Regions from separate parts of the Pseudoclavibacter sp. CFCC 13796 genome, predicted to be linked through region 1. Evidence: predicted binding sites of a transcription regulator. Region 1 holds the regulator's gene; each other region holds the start of a gene.
What was found. Region 1 encodes HrcA, which represses chaperone genes, less so after heat shock. Its sites were predicted from a motif close to TTNGCACTCGNNNNNNNCGAGTGCNAA; they were not measured.
Positions count from the first base shown of each region.

Region 1 (10,585 bases):
CGCGAACATGCTCGCCACCGGCCTCGCCCACATCACTGCGGTCAGCGGGTCGAATGCGGCGGTGCTCGTCGGCATGGTGCAGGGGCTGCTCGGGCTCATACACACACCGAGACTCTGGCGCGGCGTGGGCGAGCTGGCCGGCATCTGGGGGTTCGTGCTGCTGGTGGGCGGCGAGGTCACCGTGCTGCGAGCGGCGGCCATGCTCACACTGGTCACGCTGCTGCGCCCGTGGAGCGGCGGCCGCGGCGTGGTCGGCATCTGCGTCGCCGTTGTGATCCTGCTGCTCTGGGAGCCGCAGCTTGCCGGCAGCGTCGCGTTCGGGCTGTCGGTGACGGCGACAGCTGGCCTGATGCTGTTCAGCGGACCGGTCGCCCGCTGGCTGTGTCGATGGATGCCCGAGGCGATCGCGAATCTGCTGGCGCCCAGTACGGCCGCACTGATGGCGTGTCAGCCGCTGCTCCTGCTGATCGACGGGCAGCCCGCGTCCGGTCACCAGCTGGCTGCGAATCTGCTGGCTCTGCCCGCAGTGCCTGCGGTGACGGTGCTCGGCGTGCTCAGCTGCCTCACGGCAGCGTGGGCACCGTGGCTCGCCGTCGTCTTCGCGATGCTTGCGGCTCCCGGCGGGTGGTGGATCGGTCAGGTCGCGGCGCACTTCAGCTCGCACCCGTTCGGCGCGATTCCATGGCCGTCCTGGCCAGCAGGCGGAATGGCGAGCGGGCTGCTGCTCGCGCTCTTGACCGTCGGCACCCTGATCGGCTCCGGGCATGGGCCGACGTCAACTGCGTCTTCATCGACCGGCTCACGCCGATTGAGCATTCGCTCCTCAGTAGAACGACGAGACGACGAAGCGCACCGACCACGACGGCGCCGATCGCGACGGCATCGGCCGCGCCTGAACTGGCGGCGGCGCGTGCGGCTGGCCAGCTTTGGCAGCGCGCTGTTGGTGGCGACTGCGGCTGTGGCGGTCACCGGCATCGGCCACGTGCTGTCGGCCAGTCGGCTGCCGGTGGGCACGCCGATACTGCAGTGCGATGTGGGGCAGGGCGACGGCCTGCTCGTGCAGGGCTCCGGCGCAACCGTGCTGATCGACACAGGCGAGTCTGCGCAGAGGATCACCGACTGCCTGCGCGGGGCGCAGGTCACCGCAATCGACGTCGTCGTGCTGACACACTCGGACGTCGACCATGCCGGAGCCACCGAAGCTGTCGCGAAAGTGGCTCAGGTCGACACTGTTCTGATCCCCGACGTCGTCGACGCGAAGCTGGATCGTGCGGCCGGGCGGCTGCAGGCTCGTCGGGTCGTGCGTGCCGGCCTCGGCGACGCCGGGAGCATACAGGCGGTCTCCGGTCTCGACGATGCACGCAGCTCGACACAGCAGACACCGGCTGGGGCCGGCATCGCGTGGCGTGCCCTGCACCCCAAGAAGGCGGCGCCAGGTGCGGCAGGGGGCCGACCCGTGCATGACCCGAACGCCAGCAGTCTCGCGATGCTGATCGATCTGCCAGATCTGCGCCTGCTGACGCTCGCCGACCTCGACGCAGACGGGCAGCGATCAGTCGCTCGCGAGCTGTCTGCGCTCGGTGTGCGAAGAATCGACGTGGTGAAAGTCGCCCATCACGGTTCCGCCGATCACTGGCCGGGCCTCTACCTCGAGCTGCGGCCCGCCCTGGCGCTGATCTCCTGCGGTCGCGGCAACTCCTATGGGCATCCGACGTCCAAGCTCCTGGCCACGCTGCAGCGCAGCGGCACTGCTGTTCGCCGCACCGATCAGCACGGCCGCGTGGCAGTGAGCGCCGAGCCTCCCGAGGTCGCGGAAGGCACGCGTGAGGCACCCCGTGCGCACGAATCGGCCAGAGGAGGTCAGCGGCTCGCGGTATGGTGTGAGCACGGCTGCTGAGCCGACACGACGTCGACCCGGCACACAGACAGAATCAGAGCGAAGACGAGGAGTCGCGTGGCGGCGAAGGGCAAGATCCAGCGTGCACGATGGAGCCAGGTGCGTCTCGCACCGATCGTTCTGCTGAGCGGCCCAGAAGACCTCTTGGCCGATCGCGCCCGACAGCTGCTGCGTGCCGCAGCGCAGCAGCAGGCGAGCGATCAGCAGCAGGAGGTCGAGTTCTCTGATCTTGACGCACGAGAGTACGCCTCCGGCTCACTGCTGAGCGTCGCGTCGCCTTCGCTGTTCGCTCAGCCGCGTTTCATCTGGGTCGATCACCTTGAGCAGATGACCGATGCCTTTCTGAGCGATGCGATCGACTACATCGGTCAGGCCGATCCCGATGTGACCGTGGTGCTGAGACATCGCAAAGGGGTCCGCGGCAAGAAGCTGCTGACGGCGATCCGCGATGTGGCCTCTGCGCTCGAGGTGGAGTGCGCAGAGCTCAAACGCGACGATGACAAGCAGACCTTCGTGCGAGAAGAGCTGCAGTTGGCGGGTCGGCGCATCGACCCCGATGCGGCTCGGGCGCTCGTCGACGCGTTCAGCGCAGACACCACAGAGCTGGCGGCCGCCTGCAGACAGCTCGTCGCAGACGTGACCGAGAACATCACTCGGGCTGACATCGACCGCTACTTCGGCGGGCGGGTCGAGACGACGGGGTTCGCCATCGCAGACGCCGCACTGGCGGGGCAGACTGCGAAGGCCCTGGTCTTGGTTCGACACGCCGGGCAGCAGGGCATGAACGCGGTGCCGATCGTCGCGGCGATCGCGACGAAGGTGCGCCTGATGGCCGCCGTCTGCGAGGTGCACGCCTCTCCGCAGCAGCTGGCCTCGAGGGTCGGGGGCGCACCCTGGCAGATTCGGCGTGCTCAGCAGGATGCGGCACGGTGGAATCCCGTGGAGCTGGGTCGTGCCGTGCGAGCGGTGGCCGACACAGACGCCCAGATCAAGGGGCAGTCCGTCGACGGCGGCTATGCTCTGGAGCGGCTCGTGCGCAGACTTGCGACACGACGCATCGGCAGTTGAGCGCCTGCCCCGGCGTTTGGTAGTGTAGATGCTTGGCCTGCACACCCTCGGTGTGATGTGTCCGTGTCGAACCCGACCGGGCTTACCAGAAGACTGACAGAAAGACGACAGTGGCGAACATTAAGTCCCAGAAGAAGCGCATCCTCACCAACGCCAAGCGCACTGAGCGCAATCGCGCGCTGAAGAGCGAACTGCGCACCCTCTCGCGTAAGACCCGTGAGGCCGTCGCAGCAGGCGACAAAGAGAAGGCTCAGGCCGAACTGCTCATCGTCTCGAAGAAGCTTGACAAGGCGGTCACGAAGGGCGTTCTGCACAAGAACACCGCTGCGAACCGCAAGTCGAAGCTGACCAAGCAGGTCAACTCTCTCTGAGTCTGAGACCCAGGAGTTCGTGAAGGCCCGCCCCTGAGCGGGCCTTCTGCATAGCAGGCCGCAGAGAAAGAGGAGCGCATGCCCAGAGTCACCGACCAGCAGGCACGTCAGATCGTGCCCGCAGCCACCGACTCGAAGCGCATCCGCAACTTCTGCATCATCGCGCACATCGACCACGGCAAGTCGACCCTGGCCGATCGAATGCTGCAGATCACCGGCATCGTCTCTGACCGTGACATGCGGGCGCAGTATCTCGATCGCATGGACATCGAGCGCGAGCGCGGCATCACGATCAAGAGCCAGGCTGTGCGCATGCCGTGGGGTGTCGGCGATCAGGGGTACGCCCTGAACATGATTGACACGCCCGGTCACGTCGACTTCACCTACGAGGTGTCGCGTTCTCTGGCGGCCTGCGAAGGTGCCATTTTGCTGGTCGACGCGGCGCAGGGCATCGAGGCCCAGACTCTGGCCAATCTCTATCTGGCTCTTGAGAACGATCTGACGATCATCCCGGTGCTGAACAAGATCGACCTGCCCAGCGCCGACCCGGAGCGCTTCGCCGCCGAACTCGCCGGGCTGATCGGCGGCGACCCCGCCGACGTGCTGCGGGTCTCGGGCAAGACCGGCGAAGGAGTCGAAGCGCTGCTCGACGAAGTCGTGCGCCGCATTCCAGCACCGCAAGGCGACCCCGACGCGCCCGCTCGTGCGATGATCTTTGACTCTGTGTACGACGCATATCGTGGCGTGGTCACCTATGTCCGGGTCGTCGACGGCCGGCTGAAGCCTCGCGAACGCGTGCAGATGCTCAGCACCAAGGCGACGCATGAGATTCTCGAGATCGGCGTCAGCTCGCCAGAGCCGAGACCGAGCGACGGTTTGGCCGCGGGCGAGGTCGGCTATCTGATCACCGGGGTGAAAGACGTTCGACAGTCGAAGGTCGGCGACACGATCACCACACATGCCCGGCCCGCGACCGAAGCGCTGCCCGGCTATGACGAAGCCAAGCCGATGGTGTTCTCGGGGCTCTATCCGCTTGACGGCAGCGACTACCCAGATCTGCGCGAGGCGCTTGACAAACTCAAACTCGAAGACGCCGCGCTGATCTACGAGCCAGAGACCTCGGTGGCACTCGGCTTCGGCTTCCGCTGCGGGTTTCTGGGCCTGCTTCATCTCGAGATCATCTCGGAGCGTCTGCGCCGCGAGTTCAACCTCGATCTGATCGCCACCGCACCCAGCGTGATCTACGACGTCACCGCCGAAGACGGCACCAAGGTGCACGTCACCAACCCCTCCGAGTTTCCAGACGGCAAGATCGTCGATGTGCAGGAACCGATCGTGCGTGCCACGATCCTGGCGCCGAAAGACTATGTCGGCGCAATCATGGAGCTCTGTCAGTCCCGTCGCGGCACCATGCAGGGCATGGACTATCTCAGCGAGCAGCGCGTCGAACTGCACTACACGCTGCCGCTCGGCGAGATCGTCTTCGACTTCTTCGACCAGCTGAAGAGCCGCACACAGGGCTACGCCTCGCTTGACTATGAGCAGACCGGCACCCAGAGCGCCGACCTGGTGAAGGTCGACATCTTGCTGCAGGGAGAGAAAGTCGATGCGTTCAGCGCGATCGTGCATCGCGATGCGGCCTACGCCTATGGCGTGAAGATGACACAGCGGCTGCGCGAACTGATTCCTCGCCAGCAGTTCGAGGTGCCGATTCAGGCGGCCATCGGCGCCCGCATCATCGCTCGCGAGAACATTCGTGCCCTGCGCAAAGACGTGCTGGCCAAGTGCTACGGCGGCGACATCTCGCGCAAGCGCAAACTGCTCGAGAAGCAGAAAGAGGGCAAGAAGCGCATGAAGTCGATCGGTCGCGTCGAGGTTCCGCAAGAGGCCTTCATCGCCGCGATCTCGAGCGACGGCGGCGGCCAAAAGGGCGAGAAGCGCAAGTGACGTTCAGCGTCTATGTGCACATTCCGTTCTGCCGGGTGCGCTGCGGATACTGCGACTTCAACACCTACACCGGCACCCAGCTGCGCGGCTTCGGCCAGAGCGAGTATGCGCAGGTGGCGGCCGACGAGGTCGGCTACGCCGCCAGCGTGCTGCGCGACGGCGATCATGCTCCCGACCAGGTCGACACGGTCTTCTTCGGCGGCGGCACCCCGACCATGCTGCCGGTCTCCAATCTCACCATGATCCTGCACCGCATCCGCGACGAGTGGGGCCTGGCGCCCGACTGCGAGATCACCACCGAGGCGAACCCCGAGACGGTCGACGCCGCCGCCCTGCAAGAACTCGCCGCGGCCGGGTTCACCCGCGTGTCGTTCGGCATGCAGTCAGCCGTGCCGCACGTGCTGCGCACTCTCGACCGGGTGCATCGCCCCGAACGCATTCCACTGGTGGTGCAGTGGGCGCGAGCAGCAGCGCTGCAGGTGTCGCTCGACCTGATCTACGGCACGCCGGGGGAGTCGATGGCCGACTGGCAGACCAGCGTCGACGAGGCTCTGGCACAGCATCCCGATCATCTCTCGGCCTACGCGCTGATCGTCGAGCCGGGCACGAAGCTGGCCCGCCAGATCAGGCACGGCGAGGTAGCCGAACCCGACGACGACCTCACCGCAGACAAGTACGAGTGGCTCGATGCCCGCATGCGTCGCGAGGGTTTCGAGTGGTACGAGCTCAGCAACTGGGCTCGCGTCGTCGATGACGACGTCGACCGACGCTGTCGACACAACCTGCGCTACTGGCACAATGACGACTGGTGGGGCATCGGCCCCGGTGCGCACAGCCACGTCGGTGACCAACGCTGGTGGAACGTGAAGCATCCTGCTCCCTATGCCGCCCGAGTGCGCGCCGGCGAGAGCCCGGAGGCGGGCCGCGAGACTCTGGACGCCACCGCTCGCTACGAAGAGCGCATCATGCTGGGCAGTCGGCTGCGCGAGGGCATCGGCGTGGCCGAGATCGCCGCTGAGCGTCGCGACGAGCTGCCCCTGCTGGCCGGCGACGGCCTGCTCGATGCGGATGCGCTGGCAGGTGGGCGAGCAGCGCTCACGCTGCGTGGTCGCCTGCTCGCCGACCGCGTGGTGGCAGATCTGATCGCATAGGTCTGGCTCGCGCCGTGAAGCGACAGGCGCGCTATGATTAGCACTCGAGACATGAGAGTGCCAGCAGCGGAGTCAACCCGGAGGTGATTGCCATGGCGACCGAACGAGGTCTCGCGGTGCTTCAGGCGATCGTGAACGACTATGTGGCCACCCGAGAGCCGGTCGGCTCGGCGGGTCTGGTCTCTCGACACCAGTTTCACGTGTCTGCGGCCACCATTCGCAATGACATGTCGGCTCTGGAAGACGAGGAGCTCATCTCAGCGCCTCATACCTCGGCCGGCCGCGTGCCGACTGAGAAGGGCTATCGGGTCTTCGTCGACAACCTGACACGGCTGCGCGGCATCACGGCGCCGCAACGCAGAGCGATCGAGCGGTTTCTGACTCCCGGCGAAGCCGATCTCGATGTGATGATCGAGAAGACGGTGCGTCTGCTCGCTCAGCTCACCAACCAGCTGGCCGTCGTGCGATACCCGACGTTCTCGAGCACGCGCGTGCGCAAAGTCGACATCGTCGACGTCGAGGGCGGTCGTCTGCTCGTGGTGCTGATCACCAGTCGTGGCACGGTCGCACAACATCACGTGACACTGCCGGCCGGTGCGTCGGCGCAGTCGGTGCGGCCATCGGTCGTGCGCCTGCGCGCGCTGATCAACGACCAGATGCGCGGCGTCGACCTCGAGCAGTTCGGCGACCGCGCCGAGCAGGTGCGCGAGTATGCGGCACCCGATGATCGTCCGCTCGCCGAACTGCTGCTGGGTGCGCTCGAACTGGGGGTCGAGGGCTCTCGGTCAGAGCGTCTGGTGGTTGCCGGCACCGGCAACCTGATGCGCACTGAGGCCGACTTCGACCACACCCTGGTGCCGGTGCTCGAGGCCATCGAAGAACAGGTGGCTCTGCTGCGTCTGCTCGGCGAGATGGGCGCCGAGGGGCGCGACATCACCGTGCGCATCGGTCGCGAGAACGAACACGAAGGCCTCGAAGAGGCTGCCGTGATCTCGAGCGGGTATGGCTCCGAACAGCGCGGCGAGTACGGCAGGCTGGCTGTGCTGGGCCCGACGCGCATGGACTACCGCGCGAACATGGCGGCCGTCCAGGCTGTCGCCAGCTATCTGTCGAAGATGCTGCGATGACCGCGAACCGCACGAATCCCGCCCCTGAGGCGAACGACGACCATCACAATTGGAGACGAACAGAATGACCGATCACTACGAAACACTGGGCGTGTCTCGTGAGGCGAACCAGGATGAGATCAAGAAGGCTTACCGCCGCCTGGCACGCAAGCTGCACCCCGATGTGAATCCCGACCCGCAGGCTGCAGAACAGTTCAAGCAGGTGACGCTGGCCTATGAGATTCTCTCGGACGAGACGAAGCGCGCGCAGTACGACCGCGGCGACACGGGTGACGGGCAGTTCGGCTTCGGCGACATCTTCGACGCGTTCTTCGGCGGCGGGGGAGGCGGTCGCGGACACCGCGGCCCCAAGCCACGCCAGCAGCGCGGGGATGACGCCTTGGTGCGTATCAACGTCTCGCTTCGTGACGTCGTGTTCGGCGCCTCAGAAGACGTCGAGGTCGACTCGGCGAAGGTCTGTGAGACCTGCACCGGCTCGGGCGCAGCGCCCGGCTCGTCGCCGGTGACCTGCGACTACTGCCACGGCGAGGGCTACGTTCAGCAGCAGGTGCGGTCTCTGCTCGGCAACGTGCTCACAGAGGCCGTCTGCCCGATGTGCAAGGGCTACGGAACGATCATTCCGCAGCCGTGCCCCGACTGCGCCGGCCAGGGCCGCCTGCGCTCACGCGAGACCATCACGGTGCCGATTCCGGCAGGCATCGACAACGGCGTACGTCTGCACCTTGCCGGTCGCGGTGAGGTCGGCCCCGGCGGCGGGCCCCGCGGCGACCTCTACTTCGAGGTGCACGTCGAGAACGACGAGACCTTCACCCGCGACGGCGACGACCTGCTGGCCTCACTCGAGGTCTCGATGACGGATGCGATTCTCGGCGCCAGCGCGAAGATCGAGAGCTTCGACGGCCCTCTCGACATCGAGGTCAAGCCCGGCGCACAGAGCGCTGACGTGATCACGATCGCCGACCACGGCGTCACGCACCTGCACCGCAACTCGCGTGGCGCGCTGCGAATCTCGCTGCGGGTGTCGACTCCCACCAAACTGAGCGGCGATCAGCGGCGTCTGGTCGAACAGCTGGCGAAGCTGCGCAACGACGAGGCACCGCACCTGACCAGCGCAGCGAAGTCGGGCTTCCAGCGCTTCCGCAAGCGGTTCATGGGTCGCGGCTGATGCCGCTGTTCCTGCCCGAGCAGCTGCTGCGTCTGGAGCTCGCCGCCGACAGTGACGAGCAGACCGTCAGCCGCACGCTCGCCCAGCTGCCCGGTCAGGCGTTTCACGATGCGGCCACCGCATCCGCATGGCAGGCGCAGCCCGGTGACCTCGTGGCCTTCGCCGGCGCCGAGGCGCACCACGCGACCTCAGTGCGTCGGCTGAAGCGAGACGAGACCCTGAGCGTCGCCGACGGCACCGGGCTCGAACTCGTCGGAGCCGTCGCCGCCACCACCAAGTCGATGCTCGCGCTGCGCGTCGAACAGCGAATCGCCCATGAGCTGGCGACGCCCTCGCTGACCCTGGTTCAGGCTCTCGCGAAGGGCGGTCGTGACGAGCTCGCGATTCAGAGTGCGACCGAGGCGGGTGTGGATGCGGTGGTGCCATGGCAGGCGAAGCGCAGTGTGTCGGTGTGGCAGGGGCGCAAACTGACGACGGGGCAGGAACGTTGGGCGTCAGTTGTGCGCGAGGCAGCGAAGCAGTCGCTGCGTGCACGTGTGCCAGAGGTCGGCGAACCGGTGACGACGCCGCAGCTTGCGGCGGCGTTGGACGGCGCGCAGGCAGACGCAGCAGGAGGGCGGCTAGCCCTGCTGCTCGACCCAGAGGCAAAGGAACGGCTGACCACGGTGTCGCTGGATCGGGCCGTCGAAGCAGCACACGGCGAGGTCATGGTGATCATCGGCCCTGAAGGCGGAACGGACCCCGCCGAACGCGACCGGCTGATGAATGCCGGGGTGATCCCAGTGCGTCTGGGCGAGAGCGTGCTGCGCACGTCGAGCGCCGGTCTTGCGGCGATCTCGGTCCTGAGCGCCCGGCTCGGCCGGTGGTGACCGGCGGGCGACTAAGATGAGGAGCATGAGCGCCGAGACACCCAGCATCTTCAGCAAGATCATCGATCGAGAGATTCCCGCCGACATCGTCGCCGAGACGGACGACCTGATCGCGATCCGCGACATCAACCCACAGGCCGAGCTGCACCTGCTGGTGATTCCCAAGAGCGCCGACTTCCGCGATGTCGTCGAGCTTGCCGAAGAACCCGAGCTGCTCGCCAAAGTGGTGAAGATGGCCGGCGATCTCGCCCGCCAGTACGCCGACGGCGAGTTCCGACTCGTGTTCAACACCGGCGCTGCCGCAGGGCAGTCGGTGTTCCATGTGCACGCCCACGTGCTCGCCGGCCCGACACTCGACGAGGGAAAACTTGTCTGACGCTGCATCAGAATCCACCCGCGGCACCGTACGAGTGCCGCTGAGCACCTCGGCGGTGCGCGTACTCGGCGCCGGCGACCTGCACCTGCGTCGCATGGAAGAGCAGTGGCCCGGCCTGCGGTTTCAGGTCGACCGCGACGGCATCGAGATCAGCGGATCGGGTGAACAGCGTGATGCCGCCGCACGACTCATCGAAGGGCTGGACGCCGAGGCGCATCATCGGCAGATCACCGGAGCCGTCGTTGACGCCGTGCTGAGACAACAGGCGTCGACTGCGCTGGGCTCTGTCATCGTCGGCGAAGGCACGCGAAGCGTTCGCCCCAAGACAGCCGGCCAGCAGCGCTACGTCGAGGCGATCGATGAGAACGTCATCGTCTTCGGCCTGGGCCCCGCCGGCACAGGTAAGACCTACTTGGCGATGGCCAAGGCCGTGCAGGCACTGCAGCGCAATGAGGTGAGCCGGATCGTGCTGACCCGACCGGCGGTCGAAGCCGGCGAACGACTGGGGTTTCTGCCCGGTGGGCTGCAAGAGAAGATCGACCCATATCTGCGCCCGCTCTACGACGCTCTGGGCGAGATGATGAGCCCCGAGTCGGTGCAGAAGCTGCTCGAGC
Region 1 is NZ_WBKD01000001.1:1,416,651-1,427,235, forward strand. Features, by position in the region: gene F8O07_RS06235 (ComEC/Rec2 family competence protein) at 1-1,897, shown strand, start outside; gene holA (DNA polymerase III subunit delta) at 1,955-2,965, shown strand; gene rpsT (30S ribosomal protein S20) at 3,076-3,336, shown strand; gene lepA (translation elongation factor 4) at 3,415-5,283, shown strand; gene hemW (radical SAM family heme chaperone HemW) at 5,280-6,434, shown strand; gene hrcA (heat-inducible transcriptional repressor HrcA) at 6,527-7,561, shown strand; gene dnaJ (molecular chaperone DnaJ) at 7,626-8,726, shown strand; gene F8O07_RS06270 (16S rRNA (uracil(1498)-N(3))-methyltransferase) at 8,726-9,595, shown strand; gene F8O07_RS06275 (HIT domain-containing protein) at 9,621-9,971, shown strand; gene F8O07_RS06280 (PhoH family protein) at 9,916-10,585, shown strand, end outside.

Region 2 (10,585 bases), 510 kb from region 1:
ATGCTTTGCACCCCCCTGAGCAGCTGCAGCTTTACACACAGTCGACTGAGCAGCTGCATGCTTTGCCCACAGTGGGCAGAGCAACTGCGACTCCGCAGTCTAGAGTACCGGCCGGCCAAGCACCCTCACCCAGCAGGAGCACCCTCACCCAGCAGGAGCATCCTCACCCAGCAGGAGCATTTGTGCCCAGCAGGAGCATTGTGCCCAACAGGAGCATTCGCACCAGGCAGGAGCAGATTTAGGCTTTCTCCAGGTCCTGTTTAGTTCATTTGCTCCTCTTCGACGCATTTGCTCCTGCTCGGCAGAGGCGATGTCGAGCTCTGTGCGCGAATGCTCCGAATCCGACGCATCTTCACGGCAAATGCCGACCTCAAGACGTGGCAGCCTGCAGTCAGCTCCGCGCTGTTGCCCCAGACCTTCGTGATGATGTGAGAGAGAGAACGACGCTGTGAGGACTTTGCTCACTCATCGCCCAAGCAGCAGTGCCGATGTCGTCAGCACCACCACACGCATGAACACAGGATTGTTCTCACAGAATCAGATCGAGCTCCTAGACGCATTCCTTCCGTGCTTCACGGCACACACCTGCGCATACCCACCGTGCTTCACGGCACGCATCTGGACATACCCGCGCAGAGCATACCCGCACAGCATGCACATGCACAGCACACAGGCGCTCAGCACGCAGCTGCGTGGAAACACACCGGCAAGCATGCAGAGCAGCAACACACAACACCCCGCTGCGCCCTACAGATCACAACCATGACCCCCCCCGCAACACCTGGTACTCCCCCAAACCACCACAGCCAACGCCCACAACACGCCGCCACCACAGACCACACAACACCCAACACAGCGCCACGCTGCGCCGCACCGCACACACCCAAAACGCAGAGATGGGGCCGTCCCGAAGGACGACCCCATCAGATCAAATGCCTGCCGAGAGTCAGCTGGCCGAGACCTCTTCCTGACGCTTGAACGTCGTGGTGTTGTTGGCATCAGTGACCCCGTAGAACGAGATCGTCGCCTTGGTCACATCACCGTTGCCATCGAAGTCGATCGGCCCTGAGAAGCCGTCGTAGTCGATGTCCTTGCCATCTTTGATGAGCGCAGCGCAGTCCTTGAACGACGTGCACTTCTCGCCGCCTTCTGAGACTGACTGCAGGTTGTCTTTGATGGTGGTGCCGTCGGTCTTGCCGCCCTGCAGCGCCGCAAGCGCCGCAAGCACCGTCGCGTCGTACATCTCGGGTGCGTAGACGGTCGAAGTCAGAGAGCCACCGGCCTGCTGCTTGACGCGGTTGATGAAGTCATCGAGGCCCTCGTACGGACCGGGCTGTGAGAAGGTCGCCCCCTGGATGGAGGTGTCGCCTGACTTCATGATGCCGTTGTTGCCGTCTGTGCCGTACAGCTTGGCAAAGTCGAAACCGTTCGTCTGCAGAGTCTGCACAACGCCCTTGAACTGGTCGAACGAGATGGCCACGAGAGCATCGGGGTTGCCGCTGATCGCCTGTGACACCTCGCTCGAGATGTCCTTGGCCGCAGGATCGAACGACTGCTCCTTCGACACGGTGCCGCCCTCGGCCTCGATCGACGCCTTGACCGCATCCTTCAGACCCGAGCCGTAGTCGTCGTTCATGAACAGAATCGCCACGTTCTTCTTGCCATCGGCGACAATCTGCTTGCCGAGGCTCTTGCCCTGCAGCAGGTCAGAGGGAGCAGTCCTCCAGTAGTATCCGCCGTTGTCATCGATGTTCGTGAAGCTGGGCGAGGTGTTCGAAGCCGAGATCTGCACGACCTGACGCTTCGAGACCGTCGGCAGCACGTTCTTCGATGCCGCCGAAGAGGCCGCGCCGAGAATCACGGAGTTCTTCTCGATGAGCGACTTCGCCGACGTCGTCGCGGTGTCGGTGGTCGAGTCGCCCTCGTCTTTGATGTCGGTCTTGACCGTCAGGCCGGCGTCTGCGGCATTGATGTCTGACGACGCAAGCTCGATGGCTGCGGTAAGCGTCGGCCCCATGAACGACAACGAACCGGTCTGCGGCACAAGACCGCCGATGTTCAGGGTCGAGTCGTCACCGCTGCCCGTCGAGCCTCCCGACTTCGCGCATCCGGTCAACGCCAGCGCTGCAACAGCGCCAATGGCGATGAACTGGGCTCCGCGTCGCATGAACGTCGACCCGAACTTCCGTGCGTTGGATTCTGTTGTCATATGTACTCCTGCTCCTTTGCATCGAGTTCTCCTCGTGCGCTCATGACGTTATGTGCGCAGAGTTACGCCAGTATATCCAAGTGTTTCGTCCTGATTTCGCCGCGTCGTCGGCTACACACGAATCCGTTGGCGAGTCGTATATGTTCTGGGCCTGCGGATGCTCGCCCGGCTAAGATCTTTTGCCTCAGCCGCGAGGGCGAATCGGTACCCCAGAGGCACAGCACGCAGAAGCAGGCGGGGCGACGAGCGCGCAGCAGGGCGCGAGCGCCAGCGGAGACACAGACTTGCAGACGGGCACACAGGCTCAGGCACGCACACAAGCCCATGCACGCACACAGACGTGCAGACAGACACGCAGGCAGGCAGCCGCACGGACACGCAGGCTCACAGCCACACAGGCCCACACACGCACGTCGCGAGCAGACGCGCAGACAGACAGGCCACACAGACACGCAGAGGGCGGAGACGCCGAAGCATCTCCGCCCTCTGCACGGCGAGACGCGCTCTGCACGCCTCAGCCGAAGAGTCTCAACCGTTCAGACTCGAGTGACCAGTCTCAGTCAACGATCGCGAGCAGATCGCGAGCCGACAGCACGAGGAAGTCCTCGCCGCCGAACTTGACCTCGGTGCCGCCGTACTTGCTGAAGAGCACCTTGTCGCCGACCTTGACGTCGACCGGGATGCGATTGCCCTTGTCGTCAACGCGGCCGGGACCCACAGCGACGACCTCAGCCGTGCTGGGCTTCTCTTTCGCGGTGTCGGGGATGACCAGACCTGAAGCAGTGGTCTGCTCCTGCTCGACCAGCTTGACAGCAACGCGATCTTCGAGTGGCTTGATGGAAACCGACACTTGTGACCTCTTCCTTTTCATCCATTTCATTGGACTGAATGAACACAACTGAGGCACCCTCCATGGGTGCAATTAGAACTGTAGCCACGTGTTAGCACTCGTGCAACCCGAGTGCTAATCGTCGTCATACGAACCCGTGTCAGCGGCTCGTGCCACAATTGCAGCGTGACTCCCGAAGACGCCCGCACCCTGCTCACGCCAGAAGCGCTCGCGCTGCTCGACAGCCTCCCACCGATCGAGTCGCCCGAAGACGTGCTGCGCATCTCGACCCGCCTGCATAAAGAAGGCATCGCCCCGGCGCTGATCGCCGCCGCGCTCACCCAGGCGAAGCTGCGCCGCCGGGCTCGGGTCAAGTTCGGCGAGTTCAGCGACCGCATGCTGCTCACCGAAGACGGCGTGCAGCAGGCTACGCGGCTGCCCGTCGCAGCAGCGCATGCCTCTCGACTGACGCGAGCCGGCATCCGCCGAGTGGCTGACCTGGGGTGCGGCATCGGCGCTGATTCGCTTGCCTTCGCCGCCGCCGATGTGGATGTTCTGGCCGTCGACGCCGACCCGGTCACCGCCGCCTTCGCGGGCTTCAATCTCGCGCCCTGGCCGAACGTGCGGGTGCGACAGGCGCGGGCCGAAGACGTCGATCTCGCACGAGAGCTCGGCGGCCTCAGTGACGACCACTCAGTCGATGAGACTTCGACAGACGGTCGCGACGACAGCACAGAGAGGCGCTCTGACAGCGCCCGCGCAGCAGATGACAGCAATGCGCGCAGCAGCGAGACAGACGGCGGCACTGACATGAGACGCGATTCGGGCAGCAGCAATGCACACAGCAGTGATGCACGCAGCCGCACACAAGGTCAGAGCACTGGCGCAGTGTTTCTCGACCCGGCTCGGCGCGTCGCAGAGACCTCTGGCAGTACGTCGCACGAACACGCACACAACCGTGCCCCAGGGCGCGGGCGCGGATCGCACCGCACGTGGAACCCCGAGCAGTTCTCCCCCAGTCTCGACTGGGTGTTCGAGGTCGCACACCGGTGGCCGACCGGAGTCAAACTCGGGCCGGGTCTGCCGCACGAGCTGATCCCAGACGACGCCGAGGCCGAGTGGGTCTCTGACAACGGCAATGTCGTCGAGGTGTCGCTCTGGTTCGGAGCCCTGACCGAGCACCCCGGAGCGCGCAGCGCGCTGCTGCACGACGACACCGGCTGGCACCGCATCGTGAGCGACGGCAGCGACCCACAGGTGGGGTCACTGCAGCGCTGGCTCTACGAGCCCGACGGAGCGGTCATCCGAGCGCGCGCATTGGGCACCCTCGCCCAGCAGCACGACCTCTCGACGATCGACGATACGATCGCCTATCTGACCGGCTCAGAGCTCGTCGAGAGTCCGTTCATGCGCGGGTTCGAGGTGCTCGACGACCTGCCGTTCGACGAGCGCAAGGTGAAGGCCCGACTCGTCGAGCTGGGAGTTCCCCGGGTGACCGTGAAGAAGCGCGGTGCCGATATCGACCCCGCAGCGCTGGCCAAACAGTGGAACAGGCAGCTCGGCAAGGCACTGGGCAAGGCGCTGGGCAAGAGTGCCGCCAGCGCCACGATCATGACGGCAGACAAACAGGTCGACAGCGGCCCAGCAGATAGACATGCCAGTGCTGACGCTGCAGACGAATCAGGCACGACAACTACCTCGGCGGGGCCGACCGATCGATCAGGCCGGACGACCGGCGAGGCCATCGTGTTCGTCACACGAGTGGCCGGCCGTCACCGCGCGATTATCGCTCGTCGCATCTGACTGGCAAACGGCGACCTGAGACGCGGCGAGCGTTGATCAGAGCGGGCGCCCCGAAAACCCCGCGAGCAATTTGTCTCAAAGCACCACAGGCAGCGAGTGCACCTGCCAGCAGGGTTCTGACCCATTGCACGGACTCGGCCACCGCTAGGCCTCTGCTCCTCGATTCGGCCCCCTCAGCAGTGCTGCAGAGGAAGGTTCAGCCCTCAGCCGCGCAGCGGCGTCACACGTTCAGATTGTCGAGCTCGTCTCGCAGCTGATTGAGCTGATCCGGCGGCACGACGCCGTTCAGCGACGAGGGGTCGTTCATCAGCATGATCACCAGAATGATGCCCAGAATCAGAAACAACAGCCCCACGGCGACGGTGATGTAGCCCATGATGAGGCCCGCGAGCCCCATGCCGCGGCCCTGTTCGCCGCGCCGCTTGATCTGGCTCAGACCGATGTGCCCGGTGATGATCGCGACGATGCCCGGCAGACCGATCAGCTGAAAGAACGTGACGACAGAGAGCACGCCGCAGATCAGGCTGATGATCGAGAGCACGTTGGTCTTCGCATTCGGCAGCACCGAGCTGCCTTGGGGCGAGAAGCGCTGGGCGGGCACCGGCGTGCCGTACGGGTTCTGCTGCCCGTACTGCCCCGGCTGCCCCGGCTGGCTCTGACCAGGCTGCCCGTACTGCCCGTACTGCGGCTGCCCGACGGGCTGCTGCCGCGGATCCTGCTGCCACCCCTGCCGATCATTGCCAGCGGGCTGTGTCTCGGCGTCGTAGCCGGGTGCGTACTGCCCGTACTGCGGCGCCGGGCGCGGGCGTGACAACGCCTGATCGTCAGGCGCGCCCGATGCCGCTGCAGCGTCGTCTCGAGGTGAGCTGTTCGGGGTGTTCTCGCTCATGTGCATCCTTTCGAGGCCGATGCCTCGTCGGTTCTCTGGGTCAGTCTATGCGCGCTGCGATTCTGAGCGGCGCACCTCGGCCGCGGGTGCTGATCTGTGCCAAGTGATGACGGCGCCAGCCTAGCCTCGCGGTGCGACGTAGGCATCGGTGACCGGCAGCGTCGAGTCTGCTCCGAAGTCAAGCCCTGTCGGCGGTTTGCCGGCCATCACCAGCTGGGCACCGAGCGAGGCGATCATCGCGCCGTTGTCGGTGCAGAGCGACAGTGCCGGAATACGCAGGCTCACGCCGGCATCCACCGCACGCTCGGTCGCGACCTGACGCAGACGGGCGTTCGCGACCACGCCGCCGCCCAGCAGCAGTCGCGGCACGCCGTGGTCGGCGCAGGCCTTCAGCGCCTTGGTGACCAGCACGTCGACGACGGCCTCCTGAAAGCTCGCCGCGATGTCGGCGACCGGCAGTCCGGTCTCGGCCGCCGCGCGCGCGGCATCGTCGAGTTCGCCGCCCACCTGCTGCGCCTCCGCCTGCGAGACCCAGCGGGCCACGGCGGTCTTCAGCCCCGAGAACGAGAAATCGTACGGATGCCGGCGCAGGTCTTTCGCCGTGCTCAGGCCGCGAGGAAAGCGAATGGCCTTCGGGTCGCCGGCCTCAGCCGCCCGCTGGATGCGTGGGCCGCCCGGGTAGCCGAGTCCCAACAGACGTGCGGTCTTGTCGAAAGCCTCACCAGCCGCGTCATCGATGGTCTCACCGAGCAGCTCGACGTCGTCGACCAGATCGCGCACAAGCAGCAGCGAAGTGTGCCCGCCCGAGACGAGCAGGGCGATCGTCGGAGTCTCGAGGTGACCGCTGTCGAGAATCTCGGCGCCGACATGTCCGACGAGGTGGTTCACCGCATAGAGCGGTTTGCCGCTGCCGAGCGCGAGGCCTTTGGCCGCCGAGACGCCGACCATGAGAGCGCCGGCGAGTCCCGGGCCGCTCGTGACGGCGATCGCATCGACGTCGTTCATGGTGATGCCTGCGGTCTCAAGCGCCTGACGCAGCGTCGGGCCGAAGGCCTGCACGTGCGCGCGAGCCGCGACCTCGGGCACCACGCCGCCGAAGCGTGCGTGCTCCTCCATCGACGAGGCGACGGTGTTGGCCAGCAGGGTCGTGCCCTGCACGATTCCCACGCCGGTCTCGTCGCATGAGCTCTCGATGCCGAGCACGATGGGAGCGTCTGCTGCGGGTTTCGCAGAAGGCACAGCTGCCCCCGCAGAAGCTGCAGAGAGTATGGGTTCAGTCATTCGAGACTCCAAGTCTGCTGACGGTCTGGTTCACTGCCTCGTCGCGATCTGTGGGCTGTGCGGCAGTCGGTCCTGCTGCGTGCGCGCCTGGTGAGCTCAGACCCCGCGCGGCGGCCCAACGGTGCAGGTCGAGCCGCATCACGGTCGCATCCTCACCATCAGGCTGGTAGTAGCGCGGACGCGTACCGATCACGCCGAAGCCCTCGCTCTCGTAGAGTCCGCGAGCGACGGAGTTGCCAGCGCGGACCTCAAGAAAGAGCTGGTGCGCTCCCCTGGCTTTGGCCGTGGTGGCGAGGGCGGTCAGCAGGCGGCGGCCGATTCCCAGCCCGCGTGCTGCGGCATCCACCGCGATGGTGAGCACGTCGGCGTCTGATGCCCCGCGAGCCGCGAGCACCGCTGCGAACCCGAGCATCTCGGCCTCGTTCGACTCCGCACGCCGCTCGGCCACCCACACGGGGCTGTCCGGGCTCGCGACTGTCTCGGCGAGCATCGTCGGAGTCCACGGGTCGTCGGGAAAGCTCGCCTGCTCGATACGGCTGATCGGGGTGAGATCGGCCGTCATCGCCTCGCGCAGCGTCACGCCGTTCTGAGACGCTGCGGTCAGGGCGGTCTCGGCCCGGGCCACCTCGGCCACGGTCAGAGCACCTGCTTGGGCTTCGCGCGGCCCACGTCAGGCTGGCGCACGTAGATGGGGTCGGTGCCGCGCTGGTCGAGGCCTGCCTCGTGCCGCAGCCAGGCGATACGACCGAGGCCGGCAGCCGACACGTTCGGCGACATGACGACCTGTTCGCAGGTCTCTGGCCAGGTGTTGGGCTCGGTTCGGGCGGCACGGGTCTCATGCGGAATGCCGTGCTGGTCAAGGCAGTCGTACTCGGTCACGAAGACCTCATGCCGACGCGCGTCGGTGGCCACCGAGATGGGGCAGGGCTCAGCTGGAGCGAGCGCATCGACGGCGACGGCGTCATGACTGGGCACGCCGACGACCGGGCAGCCGACGCCTGCGGCGAACCCGACGCCAGCGGCGATGCCGACGCGCAGACCGGTGAAGGGGCCTGGGCCGACGCCCACCACCACGAGGTCGATCTCTTCTGCGGCGACGTCTGCCTCGTCGAGAGCCTCAGTGACGAGCGCACCCACGGCCTCGGCGTGCCCGCGGGTGTTCTGGTCGTCGCGCACAGCGATCGGGGTGCCGTCGCGCAGCAGCGCGATGCTGGTGCCGGCAGAGGTGTCGAGGGCGAGGATGATCATACGGCCTTCGATTCTACCCGTGCGGCGAGGTCGTGTGCACGGCGAGGCCCATGCGCTGCGATGATCACGGTGCGGGTCTGCGGTGCGGCAAAGAGATCGTCGGCGTCGTTCGACGCTTCGGCGGATGCTGCCTCGCCGTCGTCGCCGGGTGCGGCTGTGGGGTCGTCGGGTGCGTCCTCTTCAGGGATCAAGTCGATCGACACCCAGCTGTCGGCGAGCTGTCCGACCCAGTCGCGGCCCCACTCAATGACGGTGGCCGAGCCTTCGAGATCGAGGTCGAGATCGTCCAGCTCGATGCCACTGGTGAGACGATAGGCGTCGACGTGCACGAGTGGCGCGCCGCCGACCTGTGAGGGATGCGTGCGAGCGAGCACGAACGTGGGACTGGTCACCGGACCGCGCACGCCGAGGCCTTCGCCGAGCGAACGGGTCAGAGTGGTCTTGCCTGCGCCGAGCGGACCGTTCAGCACGAGCAGATCGCCGCGCTGCATGATCGAGCCGATGCGGCGACCGAGGTCTGCGACGTGCTGCTCGTCGACGCCGTGCAGCGTCGCGATGATGTCACGCACCGCGGGCCTGACTGCGGTCTGCGGCGTCGAGACGGCTTTCGGCATCGCCCTCGGCCGCACTGGCACGAGAAGTGTCGTTCTGATCCGCACCGTCCTGGTCGACATACACACGCTGCGGACGATCGCCGATGCGGGTCACGATCTCGTAGTTGATCGTTCCGGCAGACTCGGCCCAGAGCGTCGCCGAGGGCTCGCCGCGCTCGGGGTCGCCGAGGATGACTGCCTCGTCGCCGATGTGTACGTCGTCGTCACCCACGTCGATCACGAACTGATCCATCGCGATGCGTCCGGCCACGGGATAGATCTTGCCTCCGACGAGCACGCCGCCGCCCTCTGACGCCTGGCGCGGCAGGCCGTCTGCGTAGCCGAAGGGCACGAGGGCGAAGGTGGTCTCGCCCGGGGCGCGGTAGAGGTATCCGTACGATGCCGGAGTTCCCTCGGGCACACGTTTGATCTGCGCCACCTGCGTCGAGACGCGCATAACCGGCGTGAGCCCGAGATCGGCACTCGTGCGCTCGTCGGGCGACAGCCCGTACGAGCCGATGCCGATGCGAACCATGTCATAGCGGGCCTCGGGTCGGTCAAGCGCGACGCCGGTTGCGGCGATGTGCCGCAGACGCGGGTGGATGCCGTACTCGGCTGCCGTTTGCAGAGCATCGTCGAACACGCGCAGCTGGTCGGTGTCGTCGTCGACGCTGGTGTTCGACAGGTGCGACATCATGCCTTCGACGTCGATCTGACCGGCGGCCTGGAGTCGGGCTGCGGTCTCGAAGAAATGCGGCCACTGTGCACGTGTCGCGCCATTTCGCCCCAGCCCCGTGTCGATGGCCAGATGCACGGTACGCGCACCGGCCGCTGCCGCAGCCTCGATCTGGTCGGCGGTCGAGAGACCGAGTGTGATGTCGTGGCGCGCGGCATCGGTGAAGTCGGTGCCGGGCAGATGCAGCCAGGCGATGATCGGTTTGCCGAGGCCTGCCTTGCGGAGTCGCAGCGCCTCTTCGAGCGAGACCACGCCCAGATACGAGACGTCGGTCTGGTCAGCGACCTTGGCGAGCTCGACGGCGCCGTGTCCGTATGCGTTGGCCTTGAGCACGGCGAGCACCTTCGCGGGCTGCACCCGCTGCAGAATGGTCTCGAGGTTATGCCGGTAGGCGGCGCGATCGACGCGCACCTCTTGCAGAGAAGTCATGAACTCTATTGTCGCACTGCCGTGGACTGGTGAAGACATTTTCTCTCCGTCTGCGACGACATCCTTCGCCCGGCAGCGGCCGACTCTCGGCGGGGTTAGCCCAATGGCTCCCCGACGCCTCAGTCCAGCGTCTCAGCGACCACGAACGCCTGGGCCACCGGTGCGTCGTGCGTCAGCGACACGTGCAGGTGCAGCCCCCGGCTTTGCACATGCGAGGCGATCGCCCCCGTCAGCTCGAACCGAGGGGCACCATGGGCATCATTCATCACTGAGATGTCTGCGAAACGAAAACCTCGCACGCCGCCGCCCAGCGCTTTGATCAGTGCCTCTTTCGCAGCAAAGCGAGCCGCCAGCTGTTCGGGGCGCAGGGCCCTCGTCATGTGCTTCGGATGCTGCCCGACCGTTCCGGCATCCGTCGTCTCTTGATCTCGGTCGCCGTCCTGGCCGTCTGCGCCACGAAGCTTGTCCGTACCACGAAACTCGTCTGCGCCACGAAGCTCGAGAGGCGAGAACAGACGCTCACGCAGCTTTGGAGTGCGCTGCAGGTGCTCGGCAAACCGATCGAGGT
Region 2 is NZ_WBKD01000001.1:907,737-918,321, reverse strand. Features, by position in the region: gene F8O07_RS04055 (ABC transporter substrate-binding protein) at 947-2,209, opposite strand; gene groES (co-chaperone GroES) at 2,766-3,059, opposite strand; gene F8O07_RS04045 (class I SAM-dependent methyltransferase) at 3,225-4,841, shown strand; gene F8O07_RS04040 (DUF4190 domain-containing protein) at 5,062-5,730, opposite strand; gene tsaD (tRNA (adenosine(37)-N6)-threonylcarbamoyltransferase complex transferase subunit TsaD) at 5,851-7,011, opposite strand; gene rimI (ribosomal protein S18-alanine N-acetyltransferase) at 7,004-7,645, opposite strand; gene tsaB (tRNA (adenosine(37)-N6)-threonylcarbamoyltransferase complex dimerization subunit type 1 TsaB) at 7,648-8,259, opposite strand; gene tsaE (tRNA (adenosine(37)-N6)-threonylcarbamoyltransferase complex ATPase subunit type 1 TsaE) at 8,256-8,828, opposite strand; gene alr (alanine racemase) at 8,821-10,017, opposite strand; gene F8O07_RS04010 (holo-ACP synthase) at 10,137-10,585, opposite strand, start outside.
Region 2: the regulator HrcA is predicted to act here: its motif matches at 3,151-3,177, upstream of groES (co-chaperone GroES).

Region 3 (10,585 bases), 1.3 Mb from region 1:
AGCAATGCCGCCTCTGAGAGATCTCTGGTCGCGTAGAGCGTGGTGACGCCGAGTCGTGCAGCCAGAGTGCGGATGCTGCTGAGCAGTGGATGGCGCACATCGGCGGGCAGGCTGGTGAACGGCTCGTCGAGCAGCAGCAGATCGGGGATGCGAGCGAGCGCCCGCCCCACGGCGACGCGCTGGCGCTCGCGGCCGGAGAGCTCGTGCGGTGACGAACTCAGCAGATCGTCGAGATCGAGGCCGTCGGCGACCACGCTGACGCGGCGATCGCGCTCGGTCTGGTCGACGCCGGCGACTTTCAGCGCGAACGCGATGTTGTCGCGCACTGACATCTGCGGGTACAGCGCGTAGTTCTGAAACACCATGGCGACGTTGCGATGCTTCGGGGGCAGGCGTGTGACCTCACGCCCGTCGATGCGCACCGCGCCCGAGGCGGTCTCTTCGAGGCCGGCGATCATGCGCAGCAGCGTCGACTTGCCTGAGCCGCTCTGGCCCAAGAGAGTGAGAAAGGCTCCGTCGTCGACCGACAGCGACACGTCGCGCACCGCGGGCTCGGCCGCGCCCGGATAGACGCAGGAGGCGCGTTCCAAGACCAGAGAGGGCATAGTCTCATTATGCGCGATTCTCGGGGACGCCAGGCAGTGGGTGACACGGTATCCTCGGTGAGAGCTGTGAGACCACGCGATCCGGCCTGCTGTGTGGCATGCTGGTATGCGCAATCCATTGTAGATGCAACTTATTTGGCCGAATCGACCAGAGGGAGATCATGGCAGGCAGCACATCAGGCGGCAGTCCGCAGAGCCGCCCGACAAAGAACCAGCGTCGTGAGGCGGCGCGTGAGAAAGCCCGCCAGTTTCGTGAGCAGCAGGAACGGCAGCGCAAGCGCAAGCGCCTGCTCATTCAGATCGGCGTGATCGTCGCTGTGGTCGCTGTGGTTCTCGGCGGCTGGCTCATCATTCAGAGCGTGCAGAAGCACGAGCAGGCAGCGGCTTCGGTCATGCCGGCGAATATGCCCAACGACGGTGTGGTGATCTCTGAAGGTCTTGCGGTGCAGAAAGCCGAGCCGCGTGCCGCCGACGTGCAGCCGGAACGTCAGACCTCGCCAGACGGGCGTCTCGTCGTAGAGATCTACGCCGATTTCATGTGCCCGATCTGCGGCCAGTTCGAGCAGACGTACGGGCAGATGCTCAGCGAGCAGGCTCAGGCGGGCAACATCGACCTGGTCATCCACCCGGTGTCGATTCTGGATCAGGCCTCTCAGGGCACCAAGTACTCGACGCGGTCTGCCGCAGCCGCAGCCTCGGTCGCGACGTATGCGCCCGACAGCTTTCTGAACTACTTCACCACGCTGCTGCAGCCCGGCGTGCAGGCGAACGAGAGCACGAGCGGGCTGAGTGATGACCGGCTCGTCGAGCTGGCTCGCCAGGTGATCGGCGACGATCACCCCGAGCAGCAGGATCAGGTCGAGAAGTCGATTCGTGACGGCGAGTTCAAGAAGTGGGTCAAACGGTCGACGGACGCGGCGAATCTCACTGGTACGCCCACGGTCTACATCGATGGACAGTCGGTTGATGACCTCAGCAAAGTCAGCGACACCCTGCAGCAGAAGCTCAAAGATCGTGGCATCGACATGACGCAGACCGGTGTCGGCGCCTCTGACGGTCAGTGAGCGCCAGGCTGATCTGAGCGCGATCGTGCGGACGGCCCGAATCACCAGCTAAGATGGGTTCGGCCGTTCGCGCGGTCGATGCCGACTTAGCTCATCTGGTAGAGCACCTGTCTTGTAAACAGGAGGTGGCGGGTTCGAGCCCCGCAGTCGGCTCAAGGGGAACAGTCCGGAACCACGGGCGTAAAGAGGCCTCGACCAGCACGGTCGGGGCCTCTTCTGCGCCGTCGGCTGGATCTCTGATGTCGTTGTGATGTCAGTCCTGCATGTCAGCTGTGCCGGTGGCACGGCTGAGAACAGAGCTACCGACACCCAGACCGGCGGCTTCGGGCCCGAAGAACCCGATCAGGCCTCAGAGTCTGCTTCGAACGTGAGTGCCACCGAGTTCATGCAGTAGCGCTGTCCCGTCGGCGTCTGGGGAGCATCCTCGAAAACATGCCCCAAGTGCGAGCCGCACTTCGCGCAGCGCACCTCGGTGCGCACCATGCCGTGTGAGTCGTCTCTGACCAGCGTCACAGCGTCGGTGTCGCGCGGATCGTAGAAGCTGGGCCATCCGCAGCCTGACTCGAACTTCGTCGTCGAGGTGAAGAGCTCGGCGCCGCAGGCTCGGCAGCGGTAGACCCCGACGCGATGCTCGTCGAGCAGCTCGCCCGTCCACGGGCGCTCGGTGGCCGCTTCGCGCAGCACTGCGTACTCGATGGGGTCGAGCCGCTGTCGCCATTGCGGCTCGGTGACCGTCGCCGGGTCAGAGACCGCGTCTGCATCGTGCGCGGGTGAATCGTGCTGATCTGTCATTGGATTGACCTCCGTGCCTCACCGCAGTCTGCGCAACGGCGAATCGTGCCTGAACGCCCCCACACTCATAGCGTAGACTCCCATACCATGTGCACGGGCGGACTCACATCACTGCAGCGTGACGTGCTGCGCTGCGAGATGGAGCTGCAGAATCTGCGACAGGGGCGCAGCCGGGCGATTCGCGACAGACTCGGTCTCAGTGCCGTGCGCTACGAGCAGATTCTGCGATCACTGGTCGGCGTGCCTGATGCGGTGGCGTTCGCACCTGACGTCATGCATCGCGTCGAGCGTCGGCTGCACAGTCAGGAGCCTCGCGACCCACGTGCGCAGAAGTGAGAGAGAATTGAGACATGGCTGAGAAGTTCCCGAAAGACGAGTTCGACGACCTGCCCGCATCGCGCAAGGTCGGCGCGCATCGTGCGGTCGAACGCGGCTGGCGCACGCTGCGCATCGTGATCGGCGCGCTGATCGCCACGGCCCTCGTGGTCGGCATCGTCTATGGAGTCATGCAGATCACTCGCAGCCAGAGCGTCTTCGACGACTATTCGGCAGCACCGCAGCAGAGCGAGAGCTCTGAGCCGGCGGAGTCCCAGAGCGAGTCGGCCGAACCCGTCGAACCGTCAGAAGAGCCCAACGAGTCGGCTCCGTCGCCCAGCCCTTCAGCCCCGTCCGTCAACCCGCACTCGCTGCAAGTGACCGTGTTCAACGCACAGGGGGCCAACGCGCAGAGCGGCCTGGCCGCACGCACTGGGGCGAAGCTCACCGCGAACGGCTGGAAGGTCGGCCAGGTGACCAATGCGCCCGCCAACTTTGGCGCACACCGCACCACAGTCGTGTACTACACCGATGAGCGCTACGCAGACGCCGCCAAACAGCTCAGCAGCGATCTGCAGCTCTCCAGCTCGCCGCAGCTCAATCACACGCTGTCAGTGCCGCTCACCGTGGCGATCGGCAGCGACTATTCGGCTCGTCGCTGAGCGTCTGGCTGGCCTGCACCTGTCACACCGCCGAACCGCATCACGAAGGAGACCCTATGAACAGCATTCGTACGCGAACCGCTCGTCGAGGCTCGGCAGTGATCGCCGGTCTGCTGGCCGTGGGGCTGGGGGCTGCGGGGCTCGCCGGCTGCGCGAAGCATGAGCCGGAGCAGGTCTCGGAGTCGCCGAGCCCGTCGGATCCGGCTCTGGCCCCGCTCACCGGCGAAGAGATGCCCGGCGTCGACCTGAACCATGCCGCGGTCACCGTGAAAGTGCCGAACGCGAACGACGGCGCCCGCCCGCAGGTCAACCTCAACGCGGCCGACCTCGTCTACGAGGAGCAGGTCGAAGGCGGCATCACCCGGTATGTGGCCGTCTACCACTCGCAGCTGCCGGGCCTCGTGGGGCCGGTGCGTTCTGCCCGCCCCACCGACACCAGTCTGGTGTCGCCGATCGGCGGGGCCTTCGTCTACTCGGGGTCGCACAGCGCTTTCGACGACGTGCTCGGATCGATGGCGGCCACCCGAATCGACGAGAGCCATGGCGATGTGCTCACGCGTGACGACAGCTGGGGTCGAGGCGCTCCGAACAACCTGTTCGCGCATCCGCAGGCCGCACTCGATGCGCTCGACGACGGAGCCCGGACGACGCAGCCGGCCGCCCAGTTCGCCTATGCGGCGAAAGACCAGCCCGCGTCGGCCGCGCAGAGCGGCGACGCGCTGACGGGGCTGTCGGTCTCGGTCGGGGCGGATGCCCCGCGTCGTTGGACGTGGGATGCTGCGCAGAACCGGTGGGTGCGTTCGACGGCCAACGGCCAGGTCGACAGTACGCTGCAGGGCGAGTCTGCCAGCGCTGCTCAGTCGCAGCAGATCGCAGCAGACAACGTCGTGGTCATCAGATCGGTGCTCGGAAAGCCCTACGATCTGGGGTCGAAAGGTCTCTCGCCGCGCTACCAGCTCGACGGTGCCAGTGGGCAGGGGTACGTGCTCTCGAGCGGTCGTGTGCTCGACGTCTCGTGGAGCAAGGCCGACGCCGCGTCGCCGTTCGTGCTGACCACGACCGACGGTGCCGGCGAGGTCCGTCTGCAGCCGGGATCGAGCTGGATAGAGCTGGTGCCCGACGGCAGCGGACAGGCCACGCCGGAGGGGCGGACCGCCGCCTGACGAACTTCGTCGTGTGACTTGCACTCTCATGGTGCGAGTGCTAATCATGTATTGGCACTCGTGAATGCCGAGTGCTAACGAAGCTGACACTTCCGAGAGTCCAGAAGGGACGATTTCACATGGCTAAGATCATTGCCTTTGAAGAGGAGGCCCGTCGTGGCCTCGAGCGCGGTCTGAACACCCTGGCAGACACGGTGAAAGTGACGCTGGGCCCGCGCGGTCGCAACGTCGTGCTCGAGAAGAAGTGGGGCGCCCCCACGATCACGAACGACGGTGTGTCTATCGCCAAAGAGATCGAGCTCGAAGATCCGTACGAGAAGATCGGCGCCGAGCTGGTCAAAGAGGTCGCGAAGAAGACCGATGACGTCGCTGGTGACGGCACCACGACCGCAACCGTGCTGGCACAGTCGCTGGTCAAAGAGGGCCTGCGCAACGTGGCCGCCGGAGCCGATCCGGTGGGGCTGCGTCGCGGCATCGACAAGGCGACCGCTGCAGTCGTGAAGCAGCTGCTCGAGACCGCCAAAGAGGTCGAGACCGAGGAAGAGACCGCTGCGACCGCATCGATCTCAGCCGGCGACCCCGAGATCGGCAAGATCATCGCCAAGGCGATTCACACGGTCTCGAAAGAGGGCGTTGTCACCGTCGAGGAGTCGAACACTTTCGGCATCGATCTTGAGATCACCGAGGGTCTGCGCTTCGATAAGGGCGTGCTCTCGCAGTACTTCATTACCGACCCGGAGCGTCAGGAGGCCGTGCTCGACGACCCCTACATCCTGATCGTCAACGGCAAGATCTCGGCGATCAACGACCTCGTTCCCGTGCTGAACAAGGTGCGCGAGGCCGGCAAGGAACTGCTGATCATCGCCGAAGACGTCGACGGCGAAGCGCTGGCCACTCTCGTGGTCAACAAGATCCGCGGCATCTTCAAGTCAGTGGCCGTGAAGGCTCCGGGCTTCGGCGACCGTCGCAAGGCCATGCTGCAGGACATCGCCATCCTGACCGGCGGCCAGGTCATCGCTGAAGAGGTCGGCCTCAAGCTCGAGAACACCGACCTCAGCCTGCTGGGCCGTGCCCGCAAGGTCGTCGTGACGAAAGACGAGACCACCATCGTCGAGGGCGCTGGCGACAAGGCTCAGATTGACGGTCGTGCCGCGCAGATCCGGGCTGAGATCGAGAAGACCGACTCGGACTACGACCGCGAGAAGCTGCAGGAGCGTCTGGCGAAGATCTCGGGCGGCGTCGCCGTCATCAAGGTCGGTGCTGCGACCGAGCCTGAGCTCAAGGAGCGCAAGGCCCGTATCGAAGACGCCGTGCGCAACGCCAAGGCTGCTGCTGAAGAGGGCATCGTCGCAGGCGGCGGCGTGGCGCTGATCCAGGCCTCGCACGTCATCGACACCCTCGACCTCGAGGGCGACGAGGCAACCGGTGCACAGATCGTGCGCAAGGGTGTCACCGCACCGCTGAAGCAGATCGCGCTGAACGCAGGGCTCGAGCCCGGCGTCGTCGCCGAGAAGGTCTCGACTCTGAAGCCCGGCGAGGGCCTCAACGCCGCGACCGGCGAGTACGTGAACCTGCTTGAGGCCGGCATCGCCGACCCGGTCAAGGTCACCCGCTCGGCTCTGCAGAACGCCGCGTCGATCGCCGGTCTGTTCCTGACCACCGAGGCCGTCGTCGCCGAGAAGCCCGAGAAGGCTGCTCCGGCTGCTCCGGCTGACCCGTCTGCAGGAATGGACTTCTGATCAGCTGACGTGTTCGGCTGACTGATCCAGTCTCAGAGGCCCCGGCTGCGTTTCGCAGCCGGGGCCTCTGTCTGTCTGCGCTGCACTGGTGCATCCGCCCGTGCTGGCACAGGTTCAGCTGGCACTCAGCACAGGCGCTGCTGCTCCGCCACGGATCGGACGGCTTCGTCGCGGATTGGCAGGAACCGACCGACTTCCTGCGATCAGCGGTGGTGTCCTGAAATCGGCGTAGGTGTAGGTGCTGGGCGTTGCTGCAGGTGCTTGCGCTGGTGCAGGCGCAGCGGCAGAACGTAGCTGCGACAGCCGCCAGCTCAGGCCGGAATCTGCACCGGTAGGTCTTCGGCATCGACGATGCGGTACGAGTAGCCCTGTTCGCTCAGAAAGCGCTGCCGAGACAGCGCGTAGTCCTGGTCGACAGTGTCAGCCACCACGATCGAATAGAAGATCGAGCGTGAGCCGTCGCTGTTCGGGCGGATGATGCGCCCGAGTCGCTGCGCCTCCTCCTGCCGCGAGCCGAACGCTCCCGAGATCTGGATCGCGACGCGCGCATCCGGCAGATCGACTGAGAAATTGGCGACTTTCGAGACGATCAGGGCCCGCTGCTCACCGGTGCGGAACGCGGCGAAGAGCCGTTCTCGCTCCGGGGTCGGCGTCTTGCCCGTGATCAGCGGCAGTCCGGTGCGCTCAGCGACGAGTTCGAGCTGGTCGAGGTACTGCCCGATGACCAGAGTCTGATCGTCGGCGTGCTCATCGAGCAGCTCAGACACCGTGTCGAGCTTCGCCTCGGCCAGCGCCGTCGCGTGGTAGCGCTCGGCATCGGCGAGCATCGCATAGCGTGCCTGCTCGTCTTCAGAGAACTCGACTCGCACTTCGACGCAGTCGGCCGGTGAGATGAATCCCTGTGCCTCTATGTCGCGCCAGGGTGCCTCGTAGCGCTTCGGCCCGATCAGTGAGAACACGTCGGACTCTTTGCCGTCTTCGCGCACCAGCGTCGCGGTCAGCCCCAGACGGCGACGGGCCTGCAGCTCAGCCGTCAGCTTGAAGATGGGTGCGGGCAGCAGGTGCACCTCGTCATAGACGATGAGGCCCCAGTTCTCGGCGTCGAGCAGACTGAGGTGGGTGTACTTCTTGCTGCGGCGAGCGGTGAGCATCTGATAGGTGGCGATGGTCACCGGCGCGATGATCTTGGCCTCGCCCGAGTACTCGCCGATCTGCTCGTCGGTCAGCAGGGTGCGTCGCAGCAGCTCGTCACGCCACTGGTGCGCCGCGAGCGTGTTCGTCACCAAGATCAGAGTCTTGCGGCTGAGCGCGGCCATCGCCCCCGCTCCGACGATGGTCTTGCCGGCACCACACGGCAGCACGACGACGCCGGAGCCACCGGCGACGAACGAGTCGACGGCCTGCTGCTGGTAGGGGCGCAGGTGCCAGTCGTCCTCGTTCAGGTCGATCTCATACGGGTCTCCGTCGGTGTAGCCGGCATGGTCTTCGGCCGGCCAGCCGATGCGCAGCAGCTCCTGCTTGAGCTGGCCGCGGGCCCATTCCTGCACGATCCAGGTGCGCTGGTCGACCTGCTCGGTCAGCAGCGCGGCGACGCGCTTGTGATTGGCCACGTCGGTCAGCAGGCGGGCATCGTCGGCGGTGAGCACCAGCCGGCCTTCAGCGTCGCGGATGATGTCGAGGCGGCCGTAGCGGTCGATCGCGTCGGTGATGGTGCGCACGACGGTGTCGGGCACCGCGAACTTCGCATAGGTGTTCAGCGCGCTGATGATCTCGTCGGCGGTGACCCCGGCTGCAGCGGCATTCCAGAGCCCCATGCGGGTGATGCGATAGGTGTGCACGTGCTCGGGAGCGCGCTCCAGCTCGGCGAAGCCGCCGATCGTCTGCCGTGCGGCGTTGGCGTCGGGATGGTCGAGTTCGAGCAGCACCGTACGGTCGCTCTGCACGATCAGTGGTCCCATGAGGTCTCCTTCGTGATCGGATGCACTTCGGCGATGGCCTTCAGCGGCAGCGTGCGCTCGATCTCGGCGCCGGGCTCACGCCCACGCAGGCGCGTCGTCCCCATGCCGATGACTTCGAGTACGACGGTGCGCAGAGCGTCGCCCACGCGCACCGTGATCGAGATCGGAGCGTGCTCGCGCAGTGCTGTCTCGAGCAGCAGGCGGATGCGTGCGTCTGGCGAATCGCGGAACTCGCCGACCAGCGCACGTGCTCGGCTGACCGGGTCGCGGTCGTCGGCGGACTCCATCGTAATGCTCGGTGTGCTGCTCGGAGAGGTGCGGAGCGCAGCACCAGTCGATGCGAATGCGGTGTCTGACCGACTGCGGCGGACGACGGCTTGGGGCGACTCTGCGAAGGAGCGCAGCAGATACTGCAGTGGCTGGCTCAGATCGCCGCGCAGCAGCGTCTTGAGAAAGTCGCGGATCTCGCCCACTGACTCCCCATGACCCACTGCCGCGGCGATCGTCTGCTCGCTGATCTGGTAGGTGTGCGTCTCGACGAGTCGCGTCGGCGTCGCGATCCGTCGCAGCTGCCTGGCGAGCTGCGGCGTGAGCAGCCCGGGCACCAGCAGCTCGAGGTGGTTGTAGAGATAGCCGTACTCGGTCGGAGCGGGCCACTGCGCAGCCAGGTTCTGCTGCCGTTCGTCGTCGTGGGCGACCCACGCCTCACCGAGATCGGTCAGTCGGCCTGCAGCATCGATGACGGCCAGAATTCGCCAGTCGTGAAGCAGGCGCTGCAGCCGGGCGGCGAGGTGCTCGTGTGCCAGCGGCCAGCGCGTGTTCGCCGCGTCGACCAGCCGATCAGACATGGTCTGTGCGGTCTCGGCACCGTGCAGAACGGCCTGCTCGACGACGGGCGCGAGGTCTTTCGGCACTGTCGCGCCGGCGAGCCTGCGCCAGGCGTCGAGCAGAGGCGGGTCGAGCCAGCTCTCGGCATCTGTCGCGGCAGAGACGCGGTCGTCATCGGTGCGGAACAGGCCTGCGGTCGTGGCGATCGAGATGAGCGCGCTCACCGTGCTGGGCTCGATGTCGAGGATGTGCCCCAGGTCGGTCAGTGCGGAGACCGGCACATGCCCGGTCGCGGTCAGCGGCAGGGAAGAGTTCTCGGCCTGCAGCACGACGGTCTGCACTGCGACGACGGAGTGCCATGGCGCGGGTGCGTCGAGAGCCGGTATGGCCGACACCTCTGGGCGCGACAGCCCACGCATCGCAGCGATGCGGTCTGCAACTCCGGGAAGAGGATGCCCGGCGCCATCAGCCAGCAGCAGTGCGGTGGCCGCTTCGCTGGGGGTGTCGACGGCGAGCAGTGCGCGCAGGTCGTCGGCGGTGAGTACCGCGAGTCGACGGTCGATCGCATCAGGGTGGGCCAGCCGCGAGCTCAGATCGTAGAGATCGGCGATGCGCAGTCTGGGCAGGTGCGAGAGCGAGACGACGGTGTCGAGATCGGTGTCAGAGAGTGCGACCACGGCATCGGAGTAGGCGATGGTCTGTGACATTCACATCACGACTGTTCACGACGGCGCTGGCGGATGATGACTGTGGTCAGTACCGCGATGAGCACGATTCCGATGGGGAGACCGATGAGCGGCACGGTCTCGACAATGCGTGCGAACGTGCCGAGTTCGCTCTGCCTGGAGAGGAAGAAGATGGTGATCAGCGCACAGACTGAGGAAAGCACGAGGATGCCGATCGTGATCGCTCCGAGCACGTTCACCGCTCGCGAACGGCGGGGTGTGTCTTGTTGGATCATCCTTATAGAATACTTGTCGTGCGCGATCCGCGCGACGGAGTATCTTGCGCAGATGTCGCGAGACCGTGAGTGAACTCGAAAGAGATGTGCGATGCCAACCGGAAAAGTGAAGTTCTTCGACGAGGAGAAAGGGTTCGGCTTCATCACCGCTGATGACGGCCAACAGGTCTTTCTGCATACCTCGGCACTGCCCGCCGGGGTGACCTCGCTACACCCGGGAACCCGTCTGGAGTTCGGTGTGGCCGAGGGCAAACGAGGGGCGCAGGCGCTCTCGGTTCGCGTGCTGACGGCGCCGCCGAGCGTCGCGAAATCGCGTCGACGTGCGGCCGAAGACATGTCTGTCGTGGTCGAAGACCTGATCAAGCTGCTCGACGGCATCGGAGGCGGTCTGAAGCACGGCCGTTACCCGTCTGACGCACATGCGCGCAAGGTCGCTGCGGTGCTGCGAAAGGTGGCGGACGAACTCGATGTCTGACCCGACTGTGTCTGATCCCGCCG
Region 3 is NZ_WBKD01000001.1:97,495-108,079, reverse strand. Features, by position in the region: gene F8O07_RS00505 (ABC transporter ATP-binding protein) at 1-605, opposite strand, end outside; gene F8O07_RS00500 (DsbA family protein) at 767-1,669, shown strand; tRNA gene F8O07_RS00495 (tRNA-Thr) at 1,750-1,822, shown strand; gene msrB (peptide-methionine (R)-S-oxide reductase MsrB) at 2,012-2,461, opposite strand; gene F8O07_RS00485 (DUF3263 domain-containing protein) at 2,549-2,797, shown strand; gene F8O07_RS00480 (LytR C-terminal domain-containing protein) at 2,812-3,438, shown strand; gene F8O07_RS00475 (DUF3048 domain-containing protein) at 3,495-4,601, shown strand; gene groL (chaperonin GroEL) at 4,721-6,340, shown strand; gene F8O07_RS00465 (DNA repair helicase XPB) at 6,652-8,298, opposite strand; gene F8O07_RS00460 (helicase-associated domain-containing protein) at 8,286-9,833, opposite strand; gene F8O07_RS00455 (hypothetical protein) at 9,839-10,087, opposite strand; gene F8O07_RS00450 (cold-shock protein) at 10,179-10,562, shown strand; gene F8O07_RS00445 (DUF3027 domain-containing protein) at 10,555-10,585, shown strand, end outside.
Region 3: the regulator HrcA is predicted to act here: its motif matches at 4,653-4,679, upstream of groL (chaperonin GroEL).